Regions from separate parts of the Janthinobacterium sp. GW823-FHT06H09 genome, predicted to be linked through region 2. Evidence: riboswitches for the same ligand, from Rfam matches in the RefSeq annotation. Region 2 holds a riboswitch; the other holds the start of a gene.
What was found. A riboswitch is a leader RNA that binds a small molecule or an ion and turns the genes downstream of it on or off. The one in region 2 is predicted to bind thiamine pyrophosphate.
Positions count from the first base shown of each region.

Region 1 (15,663 bases), on a different contig from region 2:
AGGATCACCAGGCCGACGATGGGCTGGTCCTTGTTGGCGCCCGTGCACTTGTCGCACTTCGGATTTTGCTCTTCATTCGGGGCGCGGAACAGCTTGTCGATCTTGCCTTGCAAGACGCCGTTGCTTTCCGTGATGACGACGAGGGATTTCGGCTTGCCGCTGGCGTCGTCGATGGTTTTCCACGTGCCCACGGGGGTGTGGTTGTCATCGCGCGCGGCGGCGCTGCCGGCGATGGCCAGGGCGGCCATCATGACGCTTGCTGTGACGGTTGTTTTGAATAAAGTACGCATCGTTAGTCTCCAATGGTTTTTTTTGATCGGGTCACGAACAGTTTATATACCAAGGCAAGACCAGCGGTGCTGCGCGGCGTCACGGATAACGCCGCGCAATCCTTCCAAACCTGCCTTATGCGCTGGCTAGTTTAGCAAACTGTTCGCGCAGTTTTTCAATTGTCGCCGAAAAACTGAGCAAACGCTCGTTTTCTTGCGCAACGATGGCGGCCGGGGCGCGCGCGACGAAGCTTTCATTGCCTAATTTGCTGTTTACTTTGGCAATTTCTGCTTCGATGCGGGCGATTTCCTTGCCCAGGCGCTCGCGTTCGGCTGCCACGTCGATTTCCACTTTCAGCATCAGCTTGGTGGTGCCGACGATGGCAACGGCCGCTGGCGAGTCCGGCAGCGCATCGACGATCTGCACTTCAGCCAGCTTGCCCAGCGACTGGATGTACGGTGCGTACGACGCCAGCGCGGCCTTTTCCGCCGCATTGCCCGCTTCGACGATCAGCGGCACGCGCACGGATGGCGAGATTTGCATTTCGCCGCGCAGGTTGCGCGTCGCGTCCGTCAAGGCCTTCAGCTGCTGCATCCACGCTTCGGCCGACTCATCGATCTTGTCGGTGTTGGCGATCGGATACGGCTGCATCATGATCGAATCACCCTCAGCTTTCAGGGTCTTGCCGGCCAGCGGCGCCACCGTCTGCCACAGGGCTTCCGTGACAAACGGGATGATCGGATGGGCCAGGCGCAGCACCACTTCCAGCACGCGCAGCAGGGTGTGGCGGGTGGCGCGCTGCTGGCCTTCCGTGCCCTGCTGCACTTGCACCTTGGCTACTTCCAGGTACCAGTCGCAATACTCGTCCCAGACGAATTTGTAGATGGTGGCGGCGATATTGTCGAAACGGAAGTCTTCAAAGCCCTTGGCCACGTCCAGTTCCGCCTTTTGCAGCAGCGAGATGATCCACTTGTCCGCTTGCGACAGGTCGGCGTCGTTCGGCGTGCAATCCTTGCCTTCCGTATTCATCATGACGAAACGGGTGGCGTTCCACATCTTGTTGCAGAAGTTGCGGTAGCCTTCGCAGCGGCCCAGGTCGAAGTTGATGTTGCGGCCCAGCGAGGCATAGCTGGCCATGGTGAAGCGCACGGCGTCCGTGCCGTAGGCGGAAATGCCTTCCGGGAATTCCTTGCGTGTCGCCTTGGTGATCTTTTCCGCGTCGCGCGGGTTCATCAGGCCCGTGGTGCGCTTGACGATCAAGCCTTCCAGGTCGATGCCGTCGATCAGGTCGATCGGGTCCAGCGTGTTGCCCTTCGACTTGGACATCTTCTGCCCCGTCGAATCGCGCACCAGGCCGTGCACGTAGACGGTTTCAAACGGTACCTTGCCCGTGAAGTGCGCCGTCATCATGACCATGCGCGCGACCCAGAAGAAGATGATGTCGAAACCCGTCACCAGCACGGACGACGGCAGGAAGGCCTTCATGTCCGGCGTTTCTTCAGGCCAACCCATCGTCGAGAACGGCACCAAGGCCGACGAGAACCACGTGTCGAGCACGTCGTCGTCGCGTTTCAAGGGGCCCGTGCTGCCGGCGGCCTGCGCCTTGGCGATGGCTTCCGCTTCTGTCTTGGCAACGAAGATATTGCCCTTGTCGTCGTACCAGGCCGGAATTTGATGGCCCCACCACAGCTGGCGCGAGATGCACCAATCTTGGATGTTGTTGAGCCACTGGTTGTAGGTGGTGCTCCAATTTTCCGGCACGAACTTGATTTCGCCATTGGCGACCTTGTCCAGCGCCGTCTCGGCGATCGACTTGCCCGGGAAGAAAGTGCCTTCCGGGGCCGGTTTGCTCATGGCGACGAACCACTGATCCGTCAGCATCGGCTCGATGACGACGCCCGTGCGGTCGCCGCGCGGCACCATCAATTTATGCGGCTTGACCTGTTCCAGCAAGCCTTGCGCGTCGAGGTCGGCGACGATCTGCTTGCGCGCGGCGAAACGGTCCATGCCGCGGTAGGCGGCCGGCGCGTCGTCGGTGATCTTCGCGTCCAGGGTCAGGATGACGATCTGCGCCAGTTTGTGGCGCTGGCCCACGGCGTAATCGTTCATGTCGTGCGCAGGGGTGATCTTCACGCAGCCGGTGCCGAATTCCTTGTCGACGTATTCGTCGGCAATGATGGGGATTTCGCGGTCCGTCAGCGGCAGTTTGAGCATCTTGCCCACCAGCGCCGTGTAGCGCTCGTCCGTCGGATCGACGGCCACGGCCACGTCGCCCAGCATGGTTTCAGGACGCGTGGTGGCCACCGTCAGGAAACCGCTGCCGTCGGCCAGCGGGTATTTGATGTACCACATGGAGCCGTCTTCTTCTTCCGACACCACTTCCAGGTCGGACACGGCCGTGCCCAGCACGGGGTCCCAGTTGACGAGGCGCTTGCCGCGGTAGATCAGGCCCTGCTCGAACAGGCGCACGAAGACGTCGGTGACGACTTTCGAGCGCGGTTCATCCATCGTGAAGTATTCGCGCTTCCAGTCGGCCGAAGCGCCCAGGCGGCGCATCTGCCCGGTGATGATGGAACCCGATTTTTCTTTCCATTCCCACACTTTTTCCACGAATTTCTCGCGGCCCAGGTCATGGCGCGAAATCTTTTGCGCGTCCAGCTGGCGTTGCACGACGATTTGCGTGGCGATGCCCGCGTGGTCGGTGCCGGGAATCCAGGCCGTGTTGTGGCCCAGCATGCGGTGGTAGCGGGTCAGGCCATCCATGATGGTCTGGTTGAACGCATGGCCCATGTGCAAGGTGCCGGTGACGTTCGGCGGCGGCAACTGGATGCTGAAGGAAGGTTTTCCGGCATCGAGGGTGGCGGTAAAGTAACCGCGCTGTTCCCACTCGGTGCGCCAGAATTGTTCAATGTCGGCGGGCTCGAAAGACTTGGCTAATTCCATGATTTGGCGTGTGATTGGCAAAAGGAACCATTATAGATGACGCGGCAACGCCTGCAGCGTGGCAAGCGGCCTTTTTCAGTGTTTTGGCGGCCTGGCGGGCCGCGAACTAAGTAATCCTCAGGAAATTATTGTGAAATTATGACGAACAGAACCGGATGCTATGCAAGGCGCCAGCCGTGACGCAGTGCGAGCACTGCTAGCAGCGGGCAACGCCGCAGAGCGCCGGTTATGGAAGTCAGAAATCACAATAATTTATTGGGGGTTACTTAACAACAGAGGGCGCAATAAAACGGGGGAGAAAGGGCGGCCGATGCTATAATGCCGGCCTCGGCGCCTCCTGCCCCATCCTTGCGGACGGCGCCAGCAGACGCGGTGGTATCAACGTTTCATATCCAGCACCCGTCCGCGTCTCACGGCCAGCGCATCTGCGATGCCAGCCACCTTCAGCGCGTCCCCTTCGGGCCGGGCGCCTGAGCCACGCGCACCGCCAGCGGTGCACCATTCACGGCGGAATCAAAGCGGCACGTCATTGCACGCCGCTGCCGCCACAGCTTAGCCAGGATCTGTTGTCCGGCGCGTCGTCTTTTGATACGGCACACCCCGCTTGGCGCCTTGCCGCCTGTGGCCTTGCCGTGGCCGCCGCTTTCCTGGTTTCGCTTTTACAAGGAAATCATCATGAAAAAAATCGCCATCGTTGCCGGTCTTGCCACCACTCTGGGCGCCTTGCCTGCCGCCCAAGCCCAGTCGTCCGTTGATGTCTATGGTCTGATGGACGCGGGCCTGGTACAGGAAGGCGGCATCAGCAAGCTCACCAGTGGCATATCGGCCGGCTCGCGCCTGGGCCTGCGCGGCACGGAGTCGCTGGGCAATGGCTGGCAAGCCGTGTTCACCCTGGAAGCGGGCGTGCAGGGCGATACGGGCCGCTCGGACCAGGCGGGGCAATTGTTCGGCCGCCAGGCGTTTGTCGGCCTCAACAGCCCGCTGGGCATGCTGACCGTGGGCCGCCAGTACAACCTGCAAAGCCAGGCCTTGACCGACGTGGCCGACCCGTTCGAAGGCGGTTATGCCGGCGCGGCGACCAACCTGGCCGGCTATTCGGCCACGCGCATCGACAATACCGTGCGCTACACCTCGCCGGAATGGCGCGGCGTGACGGGCACCGTCATGTATGGCGCCGGCGAACACACGGGTGTGGCGGCGGACCAGCGCTCGCTGGGTCTGGCCCTCGGCTATGTCAACGGTCCGTTGACCTTGCGCCTGGCGCGCCAGAGCCGTGCGGGCGAGCCGGGTAAGGCCGACGCGAACAACACGATTCTGGCCGGTAACTACAACTTCGGCGTGGCCACGGCGTTTGCCGGCTATGGCCGCAACACGGGCGAGGGCAGCACCATGTTCTTCGCGGAAAACCCATATGGCGCGGCGCAGGCGCCCACCGCGTCGAACGACAGCCGCGACGCCATCGTTGGCGTCTCCGTGCCGCTGGGCGCGACGACTTTGCTGGCCTCGTATGTGCGCAAGGATGACCGCGACAGCGCCAACCGCGATGCGCAGCAGCTGGCCATCGGCGCCACGTACGCCTTGTCCAAGCGCAGCAAGGTATATGTTGCCTACGCGCATATCCGCAACCGCAACGACGCCGCCTACATGGTGGGCAATGCCACGGAAGTGGGCACGGGCAACCGCGCGTTCAACGTCGGCTTGCGCCACGCGTTTTAACGCCTGCTCAAACCATCGCCAGGGCAGGCAACATGCTGCCTTGGCGTAATAATTCTTCAAAGGCGGGCGCGGCCAGCGGGCGGCTGAACAGATAGCCCTGCATCTGGTCGCAGCCGTGCTGGCGCAGGAAGGCCAGCTGCTGCGCCGTTTCCACGCCTTCGGCGATGACGTCCAGGCGCAGGCTGTGCGCCAGCGCGATGATGGCTTGCACGATGGCCGCGTCGTCGTCGCTGTGCGTGAGGTCGCTGACGAAGGATTTGTCGATTTTTAATACGTCGATGGGGAAGCGGCGCAGGTGCGCCAGGCTCGAATAACCGGTGCCGAAGTCGTCGATCGACAGCTGCAAGCCCAGCGCCTTGAGCTTGCCCATGGTGGCGATCGCCTGTTCCACATCCTGCATCATCATGCTTTCCGTCAATTCCAGCTCGAGGAAACGCGCTTCCAGGCCCGTCACGGCGAGTATTTCCCGCACCGATTGCAGCAAGCCGCTTTGCCGGAATTGCCGCGCAGACAAATTGACGGCCAGGCGCAAACCGCCCAGTCCCTCCCGTTGCCACGCCCGCGCTTGCGCGCACGCCGTCTGCAGTACCCAGGCGCCGATGGGCACGATCAAGCCCATTTCCTCGGCCAGGTGGATGAATTCGCCGGGCGCGATGGCGCCCAGGGTGGGGTGGCGCCAGCGCAGCAGCGCTTCCATGCCCACCACCTTGCCGCTGTCGAGCTCCACCTGCGGCTGGTACACGAGGTGGAACTGGCCACGCTCGAGCGCATGGCGCAACTCGCTTTCCAGACCCAGCCGGGCCAGCATGTCGGCATTCATGGCCGGCGCGTAGCTTTGCCAGTGATTGCGGCCTTGCTCCTTGGCCCGGTACATGGCGATGTCGGCATGCTTGATCAGGGTTTCCGCGCTGTCGCCGTCCAGCGGATAGGTGGCCACGCCCATGCTGCACGTGAGAAAGAATTCATGGCCGCCCACCAGCAGCGGCTGGGCCACGGCGTCCAGCACGCGCTGCAGGATGAGCTGGCCCGGGTCGCTGTTGGCGTGTTGCGGCAGCAGCAAGACGAATTCGTCGCCGCCGAGGCGCGCCACCGTGTCGACTTCGCGCGTGGCGGCGCGCAGGCGGTCGGCGATCAGTTTCAGCAGGATGTCGCCCGCATCGTGGCCCAGGGTGTCGTTGACGAACTTGAAACGGTCGAGGTCGATGAAGACCACCCACAGGGGCAGGGTGCTGCGGCGCGCCACGGCCATCGCCTGTTCCAGCCGCTCGCGCAGCAATAAACGGTTGGCCAGGCCCGTGAGGATATCGTGGCGCGACTGGAATTCCAGTTCCTGCTCGAAGCGCATGACGGTGCTGATGTCGTATTGCGCCACGACAAAGTGACTGACGGGACCATCGCCATCGTCGCGCACGGGTGCGACGAACAGCTCGCTCCAATAGGTGCTGCCGTCCTTGCGGAAATTGCGCACGATGGCCTTGCCTTCGCGCTGTTCGCTCAAGGCCGCGCTGATGGCATGCATGTCCTGGCGCGCATGCTCCGGCCCCTGCAAGTCTTCCAGGCGCTGGCCGATGACTTCGCCGGCCGCATAGCCGGTGATGCGCTCGAAGGCGGGATTGACGTATTCGATCAGGTAGCCGGGCGCGTCGGCGCTGCACAGGATGATGGCGTTGGCCGAGACTTCGATGATGCGTTCGCGCAAGCGCAGCGACTTTTCATTGCGCATGCGCGCAGCGATATCCTCGGACAGGCGCAAATTGGCAAACTGCAGCGCCGCCGTGCGTTCGCCCGTGATGCGGGCAATCACGGAATTGCGCGACACCAGCTGGTACACATAGGCCGTGGCCAGCAGGCTCGACAACATTCCGCCCAGCAGCACATACAGCGAGCCGCGGTGGTTTGCATCCAAGGTCATGCCGTTGGCCGGCAGCATGGCGGCGCGCAGCGTGTGACCGCTGGCGTGGTACTGCAGTAGCAGCCTGGTGCTTTCCGACTCGATCTGGCGTGCCGATGCGTAGCACAGGGCCGTCAGGCACAGCCCGACCGCCAGGGTGATCAGGGCCGAGATGGAGACGGAAATGGAGATGCGTTTGAAGAATGATTGCATGATGGCGTCCGGTAACAGCGCCGGCGCCGATCCATGATCCGGCAGCCCTGGCAGTGATTGACTGTAGGGCGTCAGGCGCCGCGGGGTCCGTTCGCTACCGAACGGACAAGCATGCCTGCAAGAAATATAGTCGGGCCACTGTGCAGGCGCTGTGTTACGCTGCTGCATATGGCGCCCCTCGTTCGGACGTCTTTCACTTCTCTCCCTAGCTGACGACTGGAAACCAGGAAAACTGCCCATGTCGAGTCCGCATGCCCAGCTGCACAACCCGAATCAGAACCATTTGCTCGCCGCCATGCTCGACGCCGATTTCGCGCGCCTGGCTCCCCATCTGGAGCAAGTCTCCATGCTGCTGGGCGACGTGATCTACGACTCGGGCGACAAGCTGCAGTATGTGTATTTCCCCACCACGGCCATCGTTTCCATCCATTACCTGCTGGAAAACGGCGGCTCGTCCGAGATCGCCGGCGTCGGCAACGAGGGCATCGTGGGCGTGTCGCTGTTCATGGGCGGCAACTCGACACCGAGCCGCGCCGTCGTGCAGACAGGCGGCGTCGGCTACCGGCTCAAGGCCCACCTGCTGATGGAAGAGTTCGACCGCGCCGGCCCCGTCATGCGTTTGCTGCTGCGTTATACGCAAGCCCTGATCACGCAAATGTCGCAGACGGCCGTGTGCAACCGCCACCATACGGTGGAGCAGCAGTTGTGCCGCTGGCTGCTGCTGACCATGGACCGCCTGCCGAACCGCGAGCTGACCATGACGCAGGAACTGATCGCCAACATGCTGGGCGTGCGCCGCGAAGGCGTGACGGAAGCGGCGGGGCGCCTGCAAGCGCGCGGCCTCATCAGCTACCGGCGTGGCCATATCACGGTGCAGGACCGCGCCGGCCTCGAAGGCCAGGTGTGCGAATGCTATGGCGTCGTGAAGAAGGAATTTACGCGCCTGCTGTCGGACGTGCGCCAGCGCCAAGGCCGCTAGGCGCCGCATTTCCCTCTCTTTATTGTTGTCATAGCCCAGGCTACCCATGCACTCAGTTGAAAATAACCCTAACCGCGCCCCGTCGCGCTGGCCCATGGCATTGGCGTTCGCGTTCAGCGCCATCGTATTGGTGGTCATCGGCGTGCTGGCCTGGCGCGCGCCGCCTTTTGATGCGGCGATCCTGATCGAGGCCCTGGTATGCCTGTTGTTGCTGATGCTGGTGGCGCTGTACCGGCGCACGGTGTCGGCCAGCCTGCCGCGCCAGCTGCTCAAGGCGGGCGCCTTGCAGGATGCGATTTTCAACAGCGCCAACTTCTCGTGCATCGCCACCGATGCGCAGGGCGTGATCCAGATCTTCAACGTGGGCGCCGAACGCATGCTCGGCTACGCAGCCAGCGACGTGGTCGACAAGCTGACGCCGGCCGGTATTTCCGACGCGCAAGAAATCGTCACCCGCGCCGCCGCCCTCAGCGCCGAGCTCGACACCGTCATCACGCCGGGCGTGGAAGCGCTCGTGTTCAAGGCCACGCGCGGCATCGAAGACATCTATGAGCTGACCCACATCCGCAAGGATGGCAGCCGCTTCCCCGCCATCGTCTCCGTGACGGCCTTGCGCGACGCGCAGAGCAAGGTCATCGGCTATCTGCTGATCGGCACCGACAACACGGTGCGCAAGCAGGTCGAGGCGGAACAGGCGCTGCTGGACCAGCGCCTGCGCGAACAGCAGGCGTACACGCGCTCGCTGGTCGAGACCAATAATGCCGAGCTGAAGAAGGCGCGTCTGGTGGCGGAAAAGGCCAACCGCGCCAAATCCGAATTCCTGTCGAGCATGAGCCATGAATTGCGCACGCCCCTGAATGCCGTGCTGGGTTTCGCCCAGCTCATGGCGTCCGACGTGCCGCCGCCGAGCCCGCCGCAGCAGCGCTCGATCGAGCAAATCCTCAAGGGCGGCTGGTATCTCTTGCGCTTGATCAATGAAATTCTCGACCTGGCCATGATCGAATCGGGCAAGGTCACCCTGTCGCAGGAAGCGATGTCGCTGCTCGACGTGCTGCAGGATTGCCAGGCTATGATCGCGCCGCAGGCGGAAAAGCGCGGCATCCGCATGCATTTCCCCCGCTGCGGCAAGGCCTTTTATGTGCATGCGGACCGCACGCGCGTGAAGCAGGTGATGATCAACCTGCTGTCGAACGCCATCAAGTACAACCAGGGCGGCGGCGCCGTCACCGTCGAATGCAGCGGGCATGGCGAGCGCGTGCGCGTGAGCGTGCGCGACAGCGGCGCCGGCCTCGACGCGGCCCAGGTGGCGCAGCTGTTCCAGCCTTTCAACCGCCTGGGACAGGAAAACAGCACGGAAGAGGGCACGGGCATCGGCCTGGTCGTCACCAAGCAACTGGTCGAATTGATGGGCGGCACTATCGGCGTCGACAGCGCCGTCGGCGTGGGCACCACGTTCTGGTTCGAGCTGGCCGCCAGCAGCGCGCCGGCACTGGTGCTGGGCGACGGCGATGCGTTGCCGCAGGTGCAGGAACCGCAGGAAAGCCTGCGCACCTTGCTGTACGTGGAAGACAATCCCGCCAACCTGGCGCTGGTCGAGCAATTGATCGCCCGCCGCAGCGACTTGAAACTGCTGACGGCCATCGATGCGCATCTGGGCATCGACCTGGCGCGCACCTACCAGCCCGACGTGATCTTGATGGATATCAACCTGCCCGGCATCAGCGGCTACGGCGCGCTGCACATCCTGCATGATGATCCCCTCACCAGCCACATCCCCGTCATGGCCCTGTCGGCCAATGCCGTGCCGCGCGACATCGAAAAAGGCTTGCAAGCGGGCTTCTTCCGCTATCTCACCAAGCCGATCAAGGTGGTCGAATTCATGGATGCGCTCGACGTGGCCCTGCACCATGCAGCCGCGCACGGCCTGGCCGACGACACTCACGCAATACGCTAATTCAGCACTCAATTTTAGGAATACCGCCATGCTTCAAGCCACCGAGATCCTGAACGCCAGCATCCTCATCGTCGATGACCAGGAGGCCAACGTCATGCTGCTCGAACAGGTGCTGCGCAATGCCGGCTACACGCGCATCACGTCCACCATGGACCCGCAAGCCGTGCGCGCGCTGCATCAGCAGCACCGCTACGACCTGATCCTGCTCGACTTGCAGATGCCGGAAATGGATGGCTTCGAAGTCATGGAAGGCTTGCGCGATCTCGAGGCGGGCAGCTATCTGCCCGTGCTGGTGATCACGGCCCAGCCCGGCCACAAGCTGCGCGCGCTGCAAGCGGGCGCCAAGGATTTCGTCAGCAAGCCCTTCGACCTGGTGGAAGTCAAGACGCGCATCCACAACATGCTGGAAGTGCGCTTGCTGTACCAGAAGCTGGCCGAATACAACAAGTCGCTGGAACAGATGGTGGAAGATCGCACGGCGGAGCTGCGCGAAAGCGAAGCGCGCTTCCAGCGTTTCACGGAACTGTCGTCCGACTGGTACTGGGAACAGGATGCGCAGGGCAATTTGACGCGCTTTTCCGGCCCCGTGGCCGAGATGCTGGGCATCGGCAGCGAGGAAGAGCCGCAGCGCTGGAATGCCGCCGAGCGCGCCTTGCTCGACGCAAAAATTGCCGCGCGCGAACCGTTCCTCGATTTCATCTACAGCCGCGCCAACCTCGACGGCAGCACGCAGTATCTGCAGGTCAGCGGCGAACCGATGTTCGACAATGGCAGCCGCTTCATCGGCTACCGCGGCATCGGCCTCGATGTCACGGAGCGCTTGCGGGGAGCGTGATTTATACTTGGTGTTATTGATATTGACCAGGAAAAATCATGACTGACAAATCACCACCGCAATACTGGTTCCCCGCCAAGACCTATGGCTGGGGCTGGGGCTTGCCCATCACCTGGCAGGGCTGGCTGGTGTTCCTGGCCGCGCTGGCGCTGTTCGCCTGCGGCGCCTTCCTGTTCCCGCCGCAAACCATGCTCGTCGGCTACATCGTGTATGAAGTGGCCATCGTCGCCGTGCTCATTTTCATCTGCCAGCTGAAGGGCGAACCGACCGCCTGGCGCTGGGGCAAGAAGAAATAATCGTGCCGGCATCTGCTGCATTGCAGCAGATGCGCAAAGACGACACCGGCAAGAAATCATCTGGCCACGCGGCGCGAACCGCGTATAATTGGCTCGCTGCCGCAAGGCGGCAAACGCTAGGGGTCCTGCCTTTCGCTGTGGAAACACAGTGCAAGCGCGGGTGAGAAATACCCTCCGAACCTGATCTGGATAATGCCAGCGAAGGGAAGCTTTAGGATGAACGCACCCCGCCTTTCCGCGTGCACAATTCCGAACCTCCTTAGCTGGCTCCAGGCTTAAAAATAGTCTAGCCAAGGAGCCAAAATGAACGCCAACCCGAAATTCCTCTCCGCCACCGCCACGGTCGACGAAGCCGCCATCGCGCCGCTGCCCAATTCGCGCAAAATCTACGTGCAGGGCAGCCGCCCCGACATCCGCGTACCCATGCGCGAGATCAGCCAGTCCGACACGGAAGCATCGTTCGGCGGCGAAAAGAATCCGCCGATCTACGTCTACGATACCTCCGGCCCGTACACGGACCCGGACGTGCAGATCGACATCCGCTCGGGCCTCGATACGCCGCGCCTGCCATGGATCATGGAGCGGGCCGATACGGAAGAGTTGCCCGGCCCCACCTCCGACTACGGCATCGCCCGCCTGGCGGACCCGAAGCTGGCCGAGCTGCGTTTCAACCTGCACCGCAAGCCGCGCCGCGCCATTGCCGGCAAGAATGTTACACAGATGCATTACGCGCGCCAGGGCATCATCACGCCGGAAATGGAATTCGTCGCCATCCGCGAAAACATGCGCCGCCAGGAATATCTGCGTGAACTGAAAGCTTCCGGCCCCATGGGCGAGCGCCTGGCGGACCTGATGGGCCGCCAGCACCCGGGCCAGTCGTTCGGCGCCAGCATCCCGGCCGAGATCACGCCGGAATTCGTGCGCGAGGAGATCGCCCGCGGCCGCGCCATCATTCCCGCCAACATCAACCACCCGGAAGTCGAGCCGATGATCATCGGCCGCAATTTCCTCGTGAAAATCAACGCGAATATCGGCAATTCCGCCGTCACCTCGTCGATCGGCGAGGAAGTGGAAAAGATGACCTGGGCCATCCGCTGGGGCGGCGATAACGTGATGGACTTGTCTACCGGCAAGCATATCCACGAAACGCGCGAATGGATCGTGCGCAACAGCCCCGTGCCCATCGGCACCGTGCCCATTTACCAGGCGCTGGAAAAGGTCAATGGCAAGGCCGAGGATCTGACGTGGGAAATCTTCCGCGACACTTTGATCGAGCAGGCCGAGCAGGGCGTCGACTATTTCACCATCCACGCCGGCGTGCTGCTGCGCTACGTGCCGATGACGGCCAAGCGGCTGACGGGCATCGTCTCGCGCGGCGGCTCCATCATGGCCAAATGGTGTCTGGCGCACCACCAGGAATCGTTCCTGTACACGCATTTCGAGGAAATCTGCGAAATCATGAAGGCCTACGACGTGTCGTTCTCGCTGGGCGACGGCTTGCGCCCCGGTTCCATCTACGACGCCAACGACGAGGCGCAGCTGGGCGAACTGAAAACTCTGGGCGAGCTGACGCAGGTTGCCTGGAAGCACGACGTGCAAGTGATGATCGAGGGCCCGGGTCATGTGCCCATGCAACTCATTAAAGAAAACATGGACTTGCAGCTGGAGCAGTGCGGCGAAGCGCCGTTCTACACCCTGGGACCGTTGACGACGGACATCGCGCCCGGTTACGACCACATCACGTCCGGCATCGGCGCGGCCATGATCGGCTGGTACGGCACGGCCATGCTGTGCTACGTGACGCCGAAGGAACACCTGGGCTTGCCCAACAAGGCTGACGTCAAGGATGGCATCATCACCTACAAGATTGCGGCGCATGCGGCCGACCTGGCGAAAGGCCATCCGGGCGCACAGATCCGCGACAATGCCCTGTCGAAAGCCCGCTTCGAATTCCGCTGGGACGACCAGTTCAACATCGGCCTGGACCCGGACAAGGCGCGCGAATTCCACGATGAAACCTTGCCCAAGGATTCAGCCAAGGTGGCGCATTTCTGCTCCATGTGCGGCCCCCATTTCTGCTCGATGAAGATCACGCAGGAAGTGCGCGAATACGCGGCCGGTATGGGCATCGCGGAAGACAAGGCGCTCCAGCAGGGCATGGAAATCAAGGCCATCGAGTTCATCAAGAACGGCGCCGAGCTGTACCGCAAGGTCTGAAGGAGAGCGTGATGCCTGCATTGATATCCATCACGCTCAACGGCGCACCGCACCAGGTGCCGCCCGGGCAGACACTCGATCAATTGATTGCCGCGCTGTCGCTGGAAAACCAGGCGCTGGCGCTGGCCGTCAACCGCAACGTCGTGCCGCGCAAGGCGTGGCCGGGACAGGTCTTGCAGGTGCAAGACCAGGTTGAAATAGTCCGCGCCATCGGCGGCGGCTGAAAACGTCCAAGCAAACCTACTGCGCGTCGCGCTTTGCGGCCTGCGATGCTCACCGTGCTCTAGCACGGTTGCGCGTCTCGGCCACAAATCATCGCCGCTCGCTACGGTTTTCTTCGGACGTTTAAAAACTTAAGGAAAAGCACATGAATACCGTAATACATGACGACATGCTGACCATCGCAGGCAAGCAATACCAATCGCGTTTGCTGGTGGGCAGCGGCAAGTACAAGGATTTGCCGCAGACGCGCGAGGCGACGGACGCGGCCGAGGCGCAGATCATCACGGTGGCGATCCGCCGCGTGAATATCGGGCAAGACCCGAACGCGCCCAGCCTGCTCGACTTCGTGCCGCCGGACCAGTACACGATACTGCCGAATACGGCCGGCTGCTACAACGCCAAAGACGCCGTCTACACCCTGCAACTGGCGCGCGAACTGCTGGGCGGGCGCAACCTGGTCAAGCTCGAAGTGCTGGGCGATGAAAAGACCCTGTTCCCGCACATGCCGGAAACGTTAATTGCCGCCGAAGCGCTGGTCAAGGATGGTTTTGACGTGATGGTCTACTGCAGCGACGACCCCATCCAGGCGAAGATTCTGGAAGAGATCGGCTGCGTGGCCGTCATGCCGCTGGCGTCCCTGATCGGCTCGGGCATGGGCATCCTGAATCCGTGGAACTTGTCCTTGATCATCGACCAGGCGAAAGTGCCCGTGCTCGTCGATGCGGGCGTGGGCACGGCGTCAGATGCGGCCATTGCCATGGAACTCGGCTGCGATGGCGTGCTGATGAATACGGCCATTGCCGGCGCGCGCGATCCCGTGCGCATGGCGCGTGCGATGAAGCTGGCCGTGCGGGCCGGGCGCGAAGCGTTCCTGGCGGGACGCATGCCGCGCAAATTTGCCGCTTCCCCATCGTCGCCGATGGCGGGCCGCCTGACGTGATGGTGCCAACGTTGCCGACGGTGCTGGTGTTTGCCGGCGCCGACCCGTCGGGCGGAGCCGGCATCGCCGCCGATATTGTCGCGATTGCGGCGCAGGGCGCGCATGCCTTGCCCGTGATCACGGCGCTGACGGTGCAGGACAACGACAGGGTCTTCGGCGTGCAGCCGGTGGCGCCGGAATGGCTGCGCCGGCAGGCGCTGGCGCTGATCGACAAGATGGTAATCAGCGCCGTGAAAATCGGCATCCCGGGCAGCGCCGCGAATGCGGCCGTCATCGCGCAGCTGATCGCGCAATTGCGCCAAAGCCGGCCGGACTTGCCCGTGGTGCTCGATCCCGTGCTGGCCAGCGGCCATGGCGACGTGCTCAGCCGGGACGATGCCGTGCTGGCGCTGGCGCCCTTGCTGCCGGTGACGACCGTGATCGTACCGAACGGGCCCGAAGCGCTGGCTCTCGGCGGCGAAGCAGCGTTGCGCGCGCAAGGCTGTGGCCACGTGCTGGTGACGGGCGGCCATGGCGAGGGCCAGACGATCATCAACCGCTGGTTTGACGCCGCTGGCGGGGAGCGCGAATGGCGCTGGCCGCGCCTGCCCGGAGAATTTCACGGCAGCGGCTGCACCCTGGCCTCGGCCATCGCGGCGCGCCTTGCACTGGGACAGGCATTGCCTGAAGCGCTGGATCTGGCGCAAAGCTATTGCCATGCGGCCCTGGCCGGCGCGTATGCGATTGCGCCAGGTCAGCTCATGCCGCAACGATTCATTCAATAAGGAAACATCATGCGTGGACTGTATCTGGTTACCCCGAATTGGGACGACAGCGACCGCCTGCTCGACGTGAGCGAGCAAGCCTTGCAGGCAGGCGTGGCCCTGCTGCAATACCGTCACAAGAGCGCCGAGGCGCAGCAGCGGCGCGAGCAGGCGGGCGCCTTGCTGGCCCTGGCCCGCAAGTATGGCGTGCCCTTCATCATCAATGACTTTATCGAGCTGTGCGAAGAGCTCGACGCCGATGGCGTGCACGTGGGCGGCCTGGACGCGTCCGTGGCGCAGGTGCGCGCCCGCCTGGGCAAGGACAAGATCGTCGGCGCTTCCTGCTATGGCGACATGGCCCTGGCCAGGACGGCCGAGGCCGGCGGCGCCAGCTATGTGGCCTTCGGCGGCTTTTATCCTTCGCTGGTGAAAAAGTATCCGGTG
Region 1 is NZ_JBXAHC010000010.1:101,036-116,698, forward strand. Features, by position in the region: gene AC1Q6X_RS18475 (DUF2147 domain-containing protein) at 1-290, opposite strand, end outside; gene AC1Q6X_RS18480 (valine--tRNA ligase) at 406-3,213, opposite strand; gene AC1Q6X_RS18485 (porin) at 3,889-4,929, shown strand; gene AC1Q6X_RS18490 (putative bifunctional diguanylate cyclase/phosphodiesterase) at 4,937-7,033, opposite strand; gene AC1Q6X_RS18495 (Crp/Fnr family transcriptional regulator) at 7,272-8,012, shown strand; gene AC1Q6X_RS18500 (hybrid sensor histidine kinase/response regulator) at 8,059-9,966, shown strand; gene AC1Q6X_RS18505 (response regulator) at 9,995-10,801, shown strand; gene AC1Q6X_RS18510 (hypothetical protein) at 10,840-11,097, shown strand; TPP riboswitch at 11,206-11,321, shown strand; gene thiC (phosphomethylpyrimidine synthase ThiC) at 11,401-13,314, shown strand; gene thiS (sulfur carrier protein ThiS) at 13,335-13,538, shown strand; gene AC1Q6X_RS18525 (thiazole synthase) at 13,682-14,476, shown strand; gene thiD (bifunctional hydroxymethylpyrimidine kinase/phosphomethylpyrimidine kinase) at 14,476-15,240, shown strand; gene thiE (thiamine phosphate synthase) at 15,250-15,663, shown strand, end outside.
Region 1: another riboswitch for thiamine pyrophosphate. It lies ahead of thiC (phosphomethylpyrimidine synthase ThiC); the one in region 2 lies ahead of AC1Q6X_RS00720 (TonB-dependent siderophore receptor).

Region 2 (15,663 bases):
AGAATGATGAAACGGCAGTGGTACTGTTCCACCGGGCCACGCCCAAGCTGGCGATGGCGTCCGCCACGCCGCTATCCGCGCACCGCGACTTCGGCCAGGTGGCGACGCAACTGGGCATCCGCAGCGCGTGGTCCTGAACCTGCCCGTAACATGCAACCGTGTTGCACTGCCGCATCGACTGCGCATCGACTGTATAATGGCGGCTACCATCGCATTTTGACTTGGCGCAAGCGCCGCGATCAAGCGAACCGCATTCATTCCCCTTAGCCCTACCCATGACGACCATTACACTCTACGGTATCCCCAACTGCGATACCGTCAAAAAGGCCCGCACCTGGCTGGCCGCGCAGCAACTCGATTTCACCTTCCACGACTTCAAGAAGCAGGGCCTGGAACGCGCCACAGTGGAAGCGTGGCTCGGGCAATTGCCGTGGGATGTGCTGGTCAACAAGAAAGGCACGACCTGGCGCGCCCTGTCCGACGAGCGCAAAGCGTCGATCACGGACGCGGCCAGCGCATTGGACCTGATGCTGGAAAACCCGTCCATCATCAAGCGCCCCGTGCTGGACAAGGATGGCCAGTTCAGCGTGGCGTTTTCCGATGCCCAGTACAAGAGCATTTTTTCAGTTTAAACCCGACACCTGCAAAGCTGGGGTCGTACGGGGACGCCGAGTCCCAAGGGTACGCTCCCGCTCCACACCATGACCACCTCCAAAACCCTCGCCCTGACCGAAAAACTGATCGCCCTGTCCTCGGTCACGCCCGACGACAAGGGCTGCCAGCAGCACCTGATCGACCTCCTCACGCCGCTGGGCTTCGTCTGCGAAACGATCCAGTCGAACGACGTCACCAATCTGTGGGCGCGCCGTGGCACGACGTCCCCCGTGTTCGTCTTTGCCGGCCATACGGACGTGGTGCCGACCGGCCCCGTCGAGCAATGGCGCTCGGAACCGTTCATTCCCACGCACCGCGACGGCAAGCTGTACGGCCGTGGCGCGGCCGACATGAAGACCTCGATCGCCGCCATGGTGGTGGCTTGCGAGGAATTCATTGCCGCCACGCCCGAACACACGGGCTCGATCGCCTTTCTGATCACCAGCGACGAGGAAGGCCCGGCCACGGACGGCACCGTCATCGTCTGCGATAAACTGAAGGAACGGGGCGAGCAGATCGACTATTGCCTCGTGGGTGAGCCGACCTCGAGCGCGCAGCTGGGCGACATGATCAAGAACGGCCGCCGCGGTTCGCTGTCGGGCCGCTTGACCATCAAGGGCGTGCAAGGCCACATCGCCTATCCGCACCTGGCGAAAAACCCGATCCACGAAGCGGCGCAGGCGCTGGCCGACCTGGTCGAGGAAAAATGGGACGCGGGCAACGAGTATTACCTGCCGACCTCGTGGCAAATGTCCAACATCAACGCGGGCACGGGCGCCAATAACGTCATTCCAGGCGACATGGTGATCGACTTTAACTTCCGCTTTTCCACGGCCAGCACGGCGGAAAACTTGCAGGAAAGGGTCCACGCCATCCTCGACAAGCATGATTTGCAATACGATTTGCAGTGGACCCTGAGCGGCCTGCCCTTCCTCACGCCGCGCGGCACCTTGAGCGATGCGCTGTCGGCGGCCATCCTCGAAGAAACGGGCCTCACGACGGAGCTGTCGACCACGGGCGGCACCTCGGATGGCCGGTTTATCGCGCAAATCTGCCCCCAAGTGATAGAATTCGGGCCGCCCAATGCCAGTATTCACAAGATCGACGAGCACATCGAACTGCGCCACATCGATCCTCTGAAGAATATTTACCGGCGCACGCTGGAGCATTTGCTGCCCGTCTGAACCAGAATACCGAGGCCCGTCACGGCGGGCCAGAACACCGTCTTTTCGAGAATGCCATGACCCCGAACCCGTTTTCCACGCCACGCGACCTGCTGCGCTACGCCGTTACCCGTTTTAATACCGCCAAGCTGTTTTTCGGCCACGGCAGCGCCGAAGCGTTCGACGAAGCGGCTTATCTGATCCTGCACACCTTGAAGTTGCCGCTCGACAAGCTCGAACCGTTTCTCGACGCCAAGCTGCTGCCGTCGGAAGTGGCCAGCGTGATGACGGTCATCGACCGCCGCAGCATCGACCGCGTGCCAGCCGCCTACATCACCAAGGAAGGCTGGCTGGGCACGTATAACTTCTACGTCGACGAGCGCGTGATCGTGCCCCGCTCCTTCATCGCCGAGCTGATCCCTGAATACTTCTCGCCGTGGGTGGCGGAACCGGAAGCCGTGGAAAACATCCTGGAACTGTGCACCGGTTCGGGCTGCCTGTCCATCATGATGGCCGACGCCTTCCCGAACGCCCAGGTCGACGCCGTGGACATTTCCGCCGACGCGCTGGCCGTGGCCAAGCGCAACGTCGACACGTACAAATTGCAAGACCGCGTGAACCTGATCGAATCGGACCTGTACACGAACGTGCCGGCCAAGAAATACGATTTGATCATCAGCAACCCGCCGTACGTGAATTCCGCGTCGATGGGCGCCCTGCCCCAGGAATACCTGGCCGAACCGCAAATCGCCCTCGACGGCGGCAGCGACGGCATGGACCTGGTGCGCAAGATCATCGCCGGCGCAGCCGAGCGCCTGACGGACGACGGCATCCTGATGATTGAAATCGGCAACGAGCGCGCCTACGCGGAAGCGGCCTTCGGCGAGCTGGGCCTGACCTGGCTGACGACGAGCGCCGGCGACGACATGGTATTCCTGCTGACGGCCGAGCAGCTCAAGCTGGTTTGATCGACTTGGCAGGTCGGATTAGCGTAGCGTAATCCGACATGCCTGTGCGGCACCCGTCGGATTACGCCCTTCGGGCTAATCCGACCTACACGATGTTTTTACGGCGAGGGGTAAAGCCCAGCCTTTACAAAGAAAAAAATGATACGTTTCCTACAAGTAAGCCTGATGCGCGGCATCAAACCGTTGCTCGAACAAGTCGATGTCACCCTCAATCCGGGCGACAAGATCGGCCTGATCGGCGCCAATGGCGCGGGCAAATCGAGCCTGTTCGCCATGATGCGCGGCGAATTGCACCCTGACCAGGGCGAGATCGATTTCCCGGCCAAATGGCGCGTGGCTTACGTGGCGCAGGAAACGCCGCCGCTGGACCGTGCCGCGCTCGATTACGCCATCGACGGCGACGTGACCTTGCGCAAGCTGGAAGCGGAACTGGCGCGCCTGGAATCGGAGCCGGCCACGTCGGAAAACGGCATCGCCATCGGCGAGATCTACAGCGCCATGGCCGATGCCGATGCATATACCGTGCAGTCGCGCGGCGAGCAATTGCTGCTGGGCCTGGGCTTTACCCTGGACCAGATGCAGCAGCCTGTCGCCAGTTTCTCCGGCGGCTGGCGCATGCGTCTGAACCTGGCGCAAGCGCTGATGTGCCCGTCCGACCTGCTGCTGCTCGATGAGCCGACCAACCACTTGGACCTGGACGCCATCATCTGGCTGGAAGACTGGCTCAAGCGCTACGCCGGCACCTTGCTGATCATTTCCCATGACCGCGACTTCCTCGATGAAGTGGTCAACGTCGTCGTGCATATCGACGAGCGCAAGCTGAAACGCTATTCGGGCAACTATTCGAGCTTCGAGCGCCAACGCGCAGCGCAGATGATCCTGGCCGCCGGCGCGCTGGAAAAGCAGCAGCGCAAGCGTGCCCATCTGGAATCGTTCGTGAACCGCTTCAAGGCGCAAGCCTCGAAAGCCCGCCAGGCGCAAAGCCGCATGAAGGCGCTGGCGAAGATGGAAGAACTGGCGCCGCTGCGCGCCGCCGCCGAATTCTCGTTCGAATTCCGCGAGCCTTTGAGCGCCCCGAACCCGCTGCTGGTGATGGAAGACGTCGATGCGGGCTACAAGATCGAAAACGAAGCGACGGGCGAGATCACGCACAAGACCATCGTCAACGGCATCAAGTTTTCGCTGCAGATCGGCCAGCGTATCGGCCTCCTGGGCCAGAACGGCGCCGGCAAATCGACGCTGATCAAGACCATCGCCGGCGAACTGATGCCATTGACGGGCGACGCCACCATGGGCAAGGGCCTCAACATCGGCTACTTCGCCCAGCACCAGGTGGAAATGCTGCGCCACGACGAATCGCCGCTGTGGCATCTGGCGAAGATCGCCCCGACCGTGCGCGAGCAGGAACTGCGCAACTTCCTGGGCGGCTTCAACTTCCCCGGCAACATGGTCACCGCGTCGATCGCGCCGTTCTCGGGCGGCGAAAAAGCCCGCCTGGCGCTGGCCCTGATCGTCTGGCAGCGTCCGAACCTGCTGCTGCTCGATGAACCGACCAACCATCTGGACCTGGAAACGCGCGAAGCGCTGACGGAAGCGCTGGCCCAGTTCGAAGGCACCTTGGTCGTCGTATCCCATGATCGCCATTTGCTGCGCGCCACCACGGACGAATTCATCATCGTCGCCGACGGCAAGCTGCAGCCGTTCGACGGCGACCTGGACGACTACAAGGATTGGCTGTTCAAGACCAAGCTGGGCAAGGGTACCGATGTGCTGCCGGCCGCCGGCAAGGCCAACAAGACCGACTTCCCGGTAACGTCGTCCGTCCCTGTGCCGGCAGCCGCCCCTGCCGCGCCCGTGCGCGACAAGCGCCAGGAAGCGGAAGAGCGCCAGAAGGCGGCCGCCCTGCGCAAGCCGATCGAAAACAAGATCAAGCGCCAGGAAGAGCAAATCGCCAAGCGCAACGCGCAAAAGGCGGAAACGGAAGAAAAGCTGGGCGAGCCGACCATCTACGACGCGGCCAACAAGGCCAAGCTGAAACAGTTGCTGGCCGACCAGACCTTCTTCACCAAGGACTTGGCGCAGCTGGAAGCGGAATGGCTGGACTTGCAGGATCAGCTGGAAAAACTCGGTTAATCAAGCAGCGACAAAAGACGACCTTCAGGTCGTCTTTTTTTTTAGGCCACCTGCATGGGACCGGGGCTGCGGATTGCCATCAGGCGGTCGATGTCGACGAGGATCAAGCGGCGTCCCGCCACCGTGGCCAGGCCCAGCAGGTAATCGGCCTCCGCCTCGCCAAGGCCGGGCACGGCGGCGATGTCGGCGGGCGCCAGGCTGACGATATCGGTGACGCCGTCGACCACCATGCCCATCACGCCATTACTCAGCTGCAGGATGATCACGTCGGTGGCCGGGTCTGGCGCGCCGTGGGCGCTGCCGAACGCGGCACGCATATCCACGATGGGGATGATCACGCCGCGCGAGACGGCCACGCTGTGCAGCACTTCCCCTTCCGAAGAAAAACGGTCGAGCTCCTTGATGGCACGCAATTCCCGCACGCAGCGGTAATCGAGGCCGTATTCCAGGCCGCCCAGCCGAAAGCTCAAGTACTGCGTCAGGGATTGCGCGGTGCCGCGTTCCGCCGTCGCTGCGGCGCCAGGCGTGGTCGTGGGCTGCATGGTGTTCCTTTCATCCGGTAAGCGCTGCCAGGATGCGCAGTGGCGCAACGTTGGCCCATGCTAACCAGCATCCCCGCCTCCAGCGTTGAGAAACATCAACTTTCCCGGAAGACATCATCGACTGGCCGCCCGCCCTTGCGCCGGCGCAGCCATCTTCCCTTACAATACCCACATCACTCCCTACAGGCAGGCCATGCAACACCTCGTCAACCCCGCTGAAGTTGAATTTTCCGCCATCCGCGCCCAGGGCCCGGGCGGGCAGAACGTCAACAAGGTGTCCAGCGCCATCCATCTGCGCTTCCCCATCGCCGCCTCGTCGCTGCCGGAAGCGTACAAGGAGCGTCTGCTGGCCCTGCGCGACAGCCGCATCAGCAAGGATGGCGTACTGGTGCTCAAGGCGCAGCAGTCGCGCAGCCAGGAGCAGAACAAGGAAGAAGCCTTGCGCCGGCTGCAGGAAATCATCGACAGCGTCACGTTCCTGCCCGCCGTACGGCGCGCCACCAAGCCCACGCGCAGTTCGCAGCGGCGCCGCCTCGACAGCAAGAGCACGCACAGCGTCCTCAAGCAGTCGCGCGGCAAGGTCACGGATTAAACGCTAGGGCGGCGGCGCATACGTCCAGTCCAGGCTGCCCGTGCTGTTCGCAAACACGGCTTGCGTGGCCGGCGTGGCGCTGCGCAGCAAGGCCTTGATCTCTTTCGGCGGCCGGTCGTAGACCTTGGCCGGCCCGGGCGGCACGACCAGGGCGCGCACCGTCGTCTCGCCATCGACCAGGCCCAGGCTGCAGCGCGACTGGCCAGCCGTCGCCTGCCGCTCCTGGCGCAGCTGCGCCACCAAGGACAGCATTTGCGCCTGCAGAATTTCCGACTGCTTGACTTCCACGCGCAGCCGCGCCACTTCCTTCAGGACGGGAGCGATGCGCGCGGCCAGCTTGTCGTATTGCAGCTGTTGCGCCGGCTGCAGCTGCAATTCGCCGCGCCGCAGCTGGCCCGCCAGGGTCAGGTAGTTGCGCACTTCCGGCAACTGCGCGATGGCATCGATTTCCTGCTGGCGCTTGTGCTGCACCTGCTGGTACTGCGCGGCCTTGGCCAGACTCTCGGCGATCTGTTGCTCCAGGGCGCTCAAATCGGGCACGAGGGGAAATAGCAGCATTTCCACCTGCTTGCGCGGGCCGGCGCTGCCGATGCGGATGGTGCGCGCCGCCACGGCGCAGCCTTCGGCCAGTTCGATGACGACCTCGTCGGCGATGATCTCGCAATTGCTGGCGCTGTCGATCACCACGCGCGTGCCGGCGATGACACAGCTTTCGGCGCGCTTCACATGCACTTCGCCGCTGAGCGCCTGCAGCACGGAACCGGAAGCGACGCCCTCGACGCGCACATCGCCGTGTTCATTGAACGCCGTGCCGCCCACCAGGTTGCGCTGCAACAAGATCAGTCCGCCATGCGAGTGCAAATGGCCATACACGTCGCCATGGATGGTGATATCGCTGCCGTCGAGCTGACGCTGCTCCTGCACGTCGCCATACTCCTCGTAGGCGGCGCGCAGCTTCAGATTGCCCGTGGTGCGGCTGCTGACGCCTTCGCGGCTGACGATCTTGTTCTCGATGGAGATCTTGCCGCCCTCATCGACATTCACGTAACCAGCCTGGGTGGCCACGACGAAATCGCCATCGCTGAAATGTTCGACCGCCGTGCCCGGCCCCGCCACTGTGGCCAGGTCCAGCGCCAGCGGCGCGGGCGGCGGCAGGGCCTTGCCGGCCAGGTCATAGCCGGGCAAGCCGGGCGCACCTGGCAGCAGACGCAGCAGGCGCGCGTGTTTTTTGACTTGCGGAAAGCGGTTCTTGAAGCTGAGCAAATCGAGGCGGCCATCGGAGCGTTCGCGCGGCGCATCGTCGCGGTGGATGCCTTGCGACACCTCGACCAGTTGGGCGTCGCGCCCCGGCTGCGGCGGCAGCACCCGCGCCACCGTGATGCGCTCGGCCTTGCCGCTGGCGAGAATGGCGCGCACGGCCACACTATCGATGCCGTAGTGCACACCCTTGCACCACAGGTCAGCCACCAGCTCGTCAAACTCGCGGCGCACAGGCACCTGGCCATCGGCGTCAGGAAGCAATGCTTCAAAGTAAAACTCGGCGCTGTCGCCGTGGATCTTGACCTGTTTATACAGGGCGCGGCGCTGGGGTGAAAATGGCGCCACGCGCACGGCGATGCGCAGCAAGGCGTCACCCTTGGGCGCGGCGCGGGGCGTGGGGGCATGAAACAGGGTCAGCAGGAACAAACCGTAATCGAGGCCAGCCAGCAACTGCCCCGACTGGAACAGCTGGTCGACGGCGGCGCGCAGCTGCGCCGGCGCCAGCGACAGGTCCAGGAACACGCCCCCGTCGCGCTGGAGCAGGCCGTACGGCAGGCCGCCTGCGGGGGCCGCATCAGGAACGGGTGTGTCGTCGTCGCTCACCACTTGCCTCCCCCTGCAACACATTCAGAGAATTGTCTCAGTGCACTAGAACAATATCACGGGGCGTGGCGGTATGCCGGATTAGCATAATCCTGGCGCAACAAACAGGGGAATGAAAAATGGAGATGGATGTTTCAGGTAAAGTCACGACATCTGGTAAGACCGTAGCGAGCGGAAGTGACTTGTGGCCTGCGATGCTCACTGTACTTTAGTACAGTGAGCATCGCAGGCCACAAGTCGCGACGCGCAGTAGGTATTGCCGGATGTCATCAACGACGCGGCGGATTCGAGTAAATATCCTGGCCCACTTCGTTGATCTGGCGGCGCAGGTCGCGGCGCTCGTCGGGCGTCATGCGGCCCGTGCGGCGTGAGGCGTCCGCGCCCTCGTTGGCGCGGCGCTGCTCTTCGGCGCGGGTGTCGAAACTGCGTGCGTCACGCTGTTCGCGCAGTCGCGTATCATTGCTATTGCTGCGCTGTACCTGTTCATACCGCTGGGCCTGCATTTGCTGCTGGTCGTCACGGCGTGGCGGCGGCTGGTTTTGCGCCAGCGCCAGGCTGGCGGCAAACACGGAACAAACGGCAAATGCGGACAGCACAGTCGTACGTGCGGCAATAGCTGCGCTGGGAGCGGCGTGAATTTTTTTAGTAAAGATATTCATTGAGTTCCTCTTCCGCGATGCCGTATAAACTAAAGCTGATTTCCACTGTGGCCCCAGTGTATGATGCTTTACACGGTGCAGTAAGAGTAATTGGGTAAAGTTTGTAACACTTTGTAATGGGTCGCCACAGCCCCTTGCCGACGCCGCGCGAGGCGTTACTATAGCAACTAATATAAGATAACACGACACCCTAAATGACCACAACCTCCACTACCGGCAGCAATACAACAACGCAATCGATCCATGGCCACCAGGCAAAAATCATGGTGGTCGATGACGATGTGCGCCTGCGCGACCTGCTGCGGCGCTACCTGACCGAACAGGGCTTCAATGTCTTCACGGCAGAGAGCGCGACGGCCATGAACAAGCTGTGGCTGCGCGAACGCTACGACTTGCTGGTGCTCGACCTGATGCTGCCCGGCGAAGACGGCCTGTCGATCTGCCGCCGCCTGCGCGGCGCGGGCGACCAGACGCCGATCATCATGCTGACGGCCAAGGGCGAGGACGTGGACCGCATCGTGGGCCTGGAAATGGGCGCCGACGACTACCTGCCGAAACCGTTCAATCCGCGCGAGCTGGTGGCCCGCATCGGCGCCGTGCTGCGCCGCAAGGGTCCCGATGAAATCCCGGGCGCGCCGTCGGAAACGCCGCAAACCTTCGAGTTCGGCGACTTCGTGCTGGACCTGGGCACGCGCACCTTGAAAAAGAACGGCGAAACGGTGCCGCTGACCACGGGCGAATTTTCCGTATTGAAAGTGTTTGCCCGCCATGCGCGCCAGCCGCTGTCGCGCGAAAAACTGATGGAACTGGCGCGCGGACGCGAATACGAAGTGTTCGACCGCAGCCTGGACGTGCAGATTTCGCGCCTGCGCAAACTGATCGAACCCGATCCGTCGAGCCCGCTCTTCATCCAGACCGTGTGGGGCCTCGGCTACGTCTTCATCCCGGACGGACAGCCGCGCTGATCGCTGGCGAGGCATGATGAAGCTTGTTCCCGATATCAGCCTGGCGCGGCTGAAAAGCGGCCTGTTCTGGCGCACCTTTTTGCTGCTCGGCACCTTGACCACGGTCAGCATGATCACCTGGATCGGCATGATTTCCGTCATCCAGCGCGAGCCGCAGGCGCAGCAGATTTCCGCCCAGATCATTTCCGTCGTCACCATCACGCATGCGGCACTGACGCACTCGGCGCCCGAGTTGCGCCGCGAGCTGCTGTTCGACCTCGTCAGCAACGAAGGCATCCGCATCTTCTCGCTGGAAGAGGACGACCGCATCGAGCCGCCGCCCGACAATTACCTGATGCCCGAGATCGAGGCGCTGGTGAAGGCCAAACTGGGCAAGGACACGCGCTTTTCCGCGCGCGTCAACGGCGTGGCCGGCTTCTGGGTCAGCTTCAAGATCGACGACGACGAATACTGGCTGATGCTGGACCGCGAGCGCCTGCGCGGCCTCACGGGCTTCCAGTGGCTGGGCTGGGCCAGCCTGGTGTCCCTGCTGTCGCTGCTGGGCGCGGCCATCATTTCCAGCCTGATCAATCTGCCGCTGTCGCGTCTGACGGCGGCCGCGCGCGACATCGCCAAGGGCAAGCAGCCGGCGCCGTTGCCGGAAAAAGGGCCGATCGAAATCATCGAGGCGAACCGCAGCTTCAACCAGATGGTCGATGATCTGAAACAAGTGGAATCGGACCGCGCCGTGATTCTGGCCGGCATTTCGCACGACTTGCGCACGCCGCTGGCGCGCATGCAGCTGGAAGTGGAAATGGCCAATCTGTCGGACGAGGCGCGCGAAGGCATCCAGTCCGATATCGGGCAGATGGACGCCATCATCGGCCAGTTCCTCGACTACGCCAAGCCGACGGAAGCGTCGAGCTTTACCGATGTCGACCTCAGCGGTTTGCTCAACGACATGACGCGCGAAGCGATGCGCCTGCCGGATGTGAAGCTCAACGCCACTATCGCCGATGGCGCGCATGCGATGGGCAACCCCACCGACTTGCGCCGCGTGCTGAACAACCTGATCGAGAATGCGCGCCGCTATGGCAAGACGCCGGGCAGCGACGTGACGGAAATCGACATCGCCTGCCAGGTGCGCACCAGCCACGGCGCGAAAAAGGTGATCATCGAGGTACAGGACCACGGCACGGGCGTGCCGGCGGAAAAGATCGAGCAGCTGATGAAGCCGTTCACCCGCCTCGACACGGCGCGCGGACAAGCCAACGGCGCTGGCCTGGGCCTGGCCATCGTCGACCGCGTGCTGCTGCGCCACGGCGCCGAATTACAGGTGCGCAACCGCGAAGGCGGCGGCCTGGCGTTTCAGATCAGCTTGCCGGCGGCATAAGCGGCGTAGGTCGGATTAGCGAGGCCTTGCCTCGCGTAATCCGACAACATTGTTGACCTGGGCCGCTGGTGGTGTCGGCTTACGCGCTTTGCGCTAAGCCGACCTACGCGGTCCGATGCAGGTTCCGGCACCAAGGCCGCCCGGCAGCCATCAAGCCGACGCCTGCTCCTGCGCCAGCAATTTACTCATCAACAATTCCGTCGCCCCATAGCCGTACAGGGAATCGCTTTCCATGCCCGGCGTGTCGAAGGGGATTGATTCCTCTCGGTTCAGCTTGGCAGGATCGGCGTCCGCATAGCTGGCGCGCCAGGCGCGCTGCAGGGATTCATTGCGGCGGATAAAAGCCGGCATGGGCCAGGCATCGCGCTCCCAGTGAGCACTGTCGCCCAGCAAGGGCCAGCGCTCGTTGAGCAGGGCCATGTCGCCCGTGCGCAGGCGGCGCACGGCCTGTTCCGGCCGCAAGCCTTCCAGCTCTTCCAGTGTGGGCAAGCTGTCGCGCTTCGGCCCGAACATATACGCCAGCATGATGCGCCCGGCAGGCGCCCTGCGCGCCACCACGCCGACGGCATAACCGCCGCCCGGCAGGGGCACGGCAAACCAGCTGCCTTCTCGGTATGGTAATGATTTCATTTCTGCAGACTCCCCCAAAATCGTGTTCGGGGCACAGTCTACGCGAAGCAAAGGTTAAATGGCGCATGGTACGCCACAACAACAAACCAATAGTTACAATATTTTCTCGTCATAGTGATACTGAGCAACAATTGGCCCCGCCTTGAACAGCGCTTCTTTCATGGCCGTATCGAGGCGCGCGTCGCGGCGGCGCATCCATTCGAGCAGCATGGCCGCTTCCTTGCGGCTCGTGTCGCCCGCATGCGCGAGCACGCGGCGCAGTTCGGGGTCCGTGCACGCCTCGAAGCGCTGGCTGTTCAAGTCCAGCGCCTGCAGCGCGGCGATGGCGGCGCCGATGGCGCGGTGCATGTCGAGCGCCGTGGCGGGCAAGCCGGATTCTTCCAGTGGGACGGTGGTCATGCGCATTCCTTTTCGCGTGGTGGTGACATCGGCTGCATTCTCCACCGCGCGGACGAAAAGCTCAAGCGTCCACGACACGATTTCACCCGTTCGGCCATAATCATGCCTCAGCAACAGCCTACACCTCGGCAGCGGGAGCCCCATGTTCAATTTCGATTTTTACAATCCGACGCAAATCCTCTTCGGCCAGGGCCAGATCGCCGCCATCGCCGGCCTGATCCCGCCCCAGGCGCGGGTCCTGATGACCTACGGCGGCGGCAGCATCAAGCAGAACGGCGTCTACGATGAAGTCAGGGCGGCGCTGGCCGGCCACACGGTGCTGGAATTTGCCGGCATCGAACCCAATCCCAGCTATGAAACCCTGATGCAGGCCGTGGCCATGGTGAAAAGCGAGCGCATCGATTTCCTGCTGGCCGTCGGCGGCGGCTCCGTGGTCGATGGCACCAAGTTCATCGCCGCCGCCGCCCTGCACGAGGGCGTAGCGTGGGACATCCTGGCCAAAGGCGGCAAGATCGTCGAAGCCGCCCTGCCCTTCGGCACCGTTTTGACGTTACCGGCCACGGGTTCCGAAATGAATGGCTCGGCCGTGATCACGCGCAAAGCCACCCAGGAAAAGCGCTCGTTCATGAGCCGCAAGGTGTATCCGAAATTCTCCGTGCTGGACCCGTCGAAAACGTTCACCTTGCCGCTGCGCCAGGTGGGCAACGGCGTCGTCGATGCGTTCGCGCATGTGATGGAACAGTATTTGACCTACCCCGTGAACGCGTCCGTGCAAGACCGCTTCGCGGAAGGGATTTTATTGACCCTGATCGAGGAAGGCCCGAAAGCCCTGTCGCACCCGGACGACTACGACGTGCGCGCCAACGTGATGTGGAGCGCCACCCTGGCCTTGAACGGCCTGATCGGCGTGGGCGTGCCGCAGGACTGGTCCACGCACGCCATCGGCCACGAATTGACGGCCCTGTACGAGCTCGACCATGCGCAGACCCTGGCCATCATCCTGCCCAGCATGCTGCGCGTGCGCAAGCAGGCCAAGCGCGCCAAGCTGCTGCAATACGCGGCCCGCGTGTGGGGCCTCGATGGCGGCGACGAAGAGGGCCGCATCGAGGCGGCCATCGCGCGCACGGAATTCTTCTTCCGCCACATGGGCGTCAAGACGCGCCTGGCCGACTACGGTCTGAACCATGCCAGTGTGGACGCCGTCGTGTCCGCCCTGGAAGCGCACGGCATGACGGCGCTGGGCGAACAGCGCGACATCACGCCGGATGTCAGCCGCAAGGTGCTGGAACTGAGTCTGTAGATTTCGTCGACACTGTTGTAAAACGGTCAGCCGGGTGGGACAGCTGGCCGTGCTTCATGCTAAGCTGTCAACCGCTAGGGGTCCTGGAGCAGTCATCCGGGTGAGAGATACCCTTCGTACCTGATCTGGATAATGCCAGCGAAGGAAAGCGCAAAGTACCTCCCTCCTTTGATAGCTCCTGCGTTGGCGCCAGCCGAACAAGCAGCCTGCCGTGCTCTTTCCCGAGACGGCTTGAACCACGAGCAATCTATGTCCAAACCGAATTTATCTGTTTCCGTCCTGACCCTGGCCATCCTGCACGCGTTTGCCGCGCCTGCCTTCGCCGCGAATGACACCACCGAAGCGGCCGACCCGCAGGCGCAAAGCATGGCCGAAGTCGTCGTCACGGCCAGCAAGGCGCCGGCCGCCAAGCGCGCCTCCGTGGGCGGTTTCAGCGATGCGCCGCTGCTGCAGACGCCCGCGTCCGTCACCGTCATTTCGCAGAAAGACATGCAGGACTTGCAAATTCGCAATCTCAGCGATGCCGTCAAGCTCGACGCCAGCATCAACGATGCCTACAACGCCGTCGGTTATGCGGAACAGTTCACGATCCGCGGTTTCAAGCTCGACAACAATTCCAGCTACCGCAAGGATGGCGTGGCCATTCCTGGCGACACGCAAATTCCGCTGGAAAACAAGGAACGCATCGAAGTGCTGAAAGGCCTGGCCGGCTTGCAGGCAGGCGTGGCCGCGCCGGGCGGCGTGATCGACTTCATCGTCAAGCGCCCCACCGCCGCGCCGCTGCGCACGGTCACCGTGGAAACGCGCGAGCGGGGCACCCTGTACGGTGCCGTCGACCTGGGCGGCCGCCTGGAAGACACGCGCTTCGGCTACCGGGTCAACGTGGCGGCCGAGCGCCTGCGCTCCTACATCAAGGGCGCGGACGGCAACCGCAAGTTCATTTCCGGTGCCTTCGACTGGCAGATTTCGCCGCAAGCCCTGCTGCAACTGGACGCCGACTACCAGGACAAGGCGCAGGCCACGGCGCCCGGCTTCCAGCTGCTGAACAATAAGACCTTGCCGACCGGTATCAGTGCCGACGCCATGCTCAACCTGCAGCCGTGGACGCGCCCCGTGGAAACCGTCACCAGCAATATCGGCCTGCGCTTCCAGTACGCCTTCAATGACGACTGGCATGCCACCCTGTCGGCCAACCAGCACTCGTTCAAGCGCGACGATTACACGGCCTTCCCGTATGGCTGCAGCGGACAGGACCTGTACCCCGGCTTCTGCGGCAATGGCGACTACGACGTGTATGACTACCGCAGCCTGGGCGAGACGAAAAAACCGCTGAGCGCGCAAGCCATGATCCAGGGCAAGTTCGCCACCGGCTCCCTGCGCCATGAACTCACGGCCGGCGTCTCGACCTTCCGCCGCAAGGACCGTGCCGGCCTGTACGTGTACGACTGGGTCGGCGTGAGCAACATCTACCAGCCGCAGATCGTCGGCACGTCGCCAGGCGTCACGGGTCCCGTGCGCCTGGTGCGCAAGGATACGGAAAACGCCGTCTTCGTGCAGGATATCGTCAGCCTGGCGCCGAACTGGAAACTGCATGGCGGCTTGCGCCATATCAATGTCGATGGCTACCAGTACGTGCTGAAGGCCGACACGGAAATCCGCGCCAAGCACGATTTCCTGCTGCCGAATGTATCGCTCGTCTATACCCCGCTCGACAATGTGTCCGTGTATGCGGCCTATTCGCAGGGCATGGAACATGGCGGCACGGCCGACCGCAAGGCGATGAATGCCAATGAAGAACTGTCGCCGAGCCGCTCGAAGCAGATCGAACTCGGCGCCAAGATGGATGTAACGCCGGACTTCATGCTGGCGGCCAGCCTGTTCCAGATCCGCAAGGGCCTGGAATTCCAGAACACGGCCGGCTACTTCGTGCGCGAAGGCCAGGCCCAGCACCGCGGCCTGGAATTGTCGGCGCAGGGCAAGGCAAGCGCCAACCTGAGCCTGGGCGCTTCCGTGACGGCCCTGAACAGCCAGCAGTCGGGCACGGGCAATGCGGACCTCGACGGCAAGCGCGTACCCAACGTGCCCGCCTTCAAGGCGGCCGTGCATGCGGACTACGCCGTACAACAGGTGGCGGGCCTGAGCGTGAATGGCAGCTGGGAATATGCGGGCAAGAAAGCGTTTGAGTACAACAACACGACCTTCGTGCCGTCGTACCACGTGTTCAACCTGGGCGCCGCTTACGCCACGCGCATCGCCGGCACACGCGCCGTGCTGCGCGCCGCCGTCAACAACGTGGCCGACAAGTTCTACTGGCGCGACGTGACGCCGGAATCGGACGGCTATCTGTATCCGGGCGCCAGCCGCACCTTCAAGGTGTCGGCGCAGTTCGATTTTTAATTTCTGTAAAGATTGATCCAGGGCGC
Region 2 is NZ_JBXAHC010000001.1:132,038-147,700, forward strand. Features, by position in the region: gene AC1Q6X_RS00650 (RES family NAD+ phosphorylase) at 1-137, shown strand, start outside; gene AC1Q6X_RS00655 (ArsC family reductase) at 276-632, shown strand; gene dapE (succinyl-diaminopimelate desuccinylase) at 702-1,838, shown strand; gene prmB (50S ribosomal protein L3 N(5)-glutamine methyltransferase) at 1,895-2,785, shown strand; gene AC1Q6X_RS00670 (ATP-binding cassette domain-containing protein) at 2,924-4,918, shown strand; gene AC1Q6X_RS00675 (chemotaxis protein CheW) at 4,960-5,460, opposite strand; gene arfB (alternative ribosome rescue aminoacyl-tRNA hydrolase ArfB) at 5,654-6,052, shown strand; gene AC1Q6X_RS00685 (flagellar assembly protein A) at 6,056-7,915, opposite strand; gene AC1Q6X_RS00690 (hypothetical protein) at 8,185-8,574, opposite strand; gene ompR (osmolarity response regulator transcription factor OmpR) at 8,838-9,539, shown strand; gene AC1Q6X_RS00700 (sensor histidine kinase) at 9,553-10,911, shown strand; gene AC1Q6X_RS00705 (Imm26 family immunity protein) at 11,062-11,541, opposite strand; gene AC1Q6X_RS00710 (ferritin family protein) at 11,635-11,940, opposite strand; gene AC1Q6X_RS00715 (iron-containing alcohol dehydrogenase) at 12,083-13,240, shown strand; TPP riboswitch at 13,307-13,404, shown strand; gene AC1Q6X_RS00720 (TonB-dependent siderophore receptor) at 13,490-15,637, shown strand; gene AC1Q6X_RS00725 (alpha/beta hydrolase family protein) at 15,650-15,663, shown strand, end outside.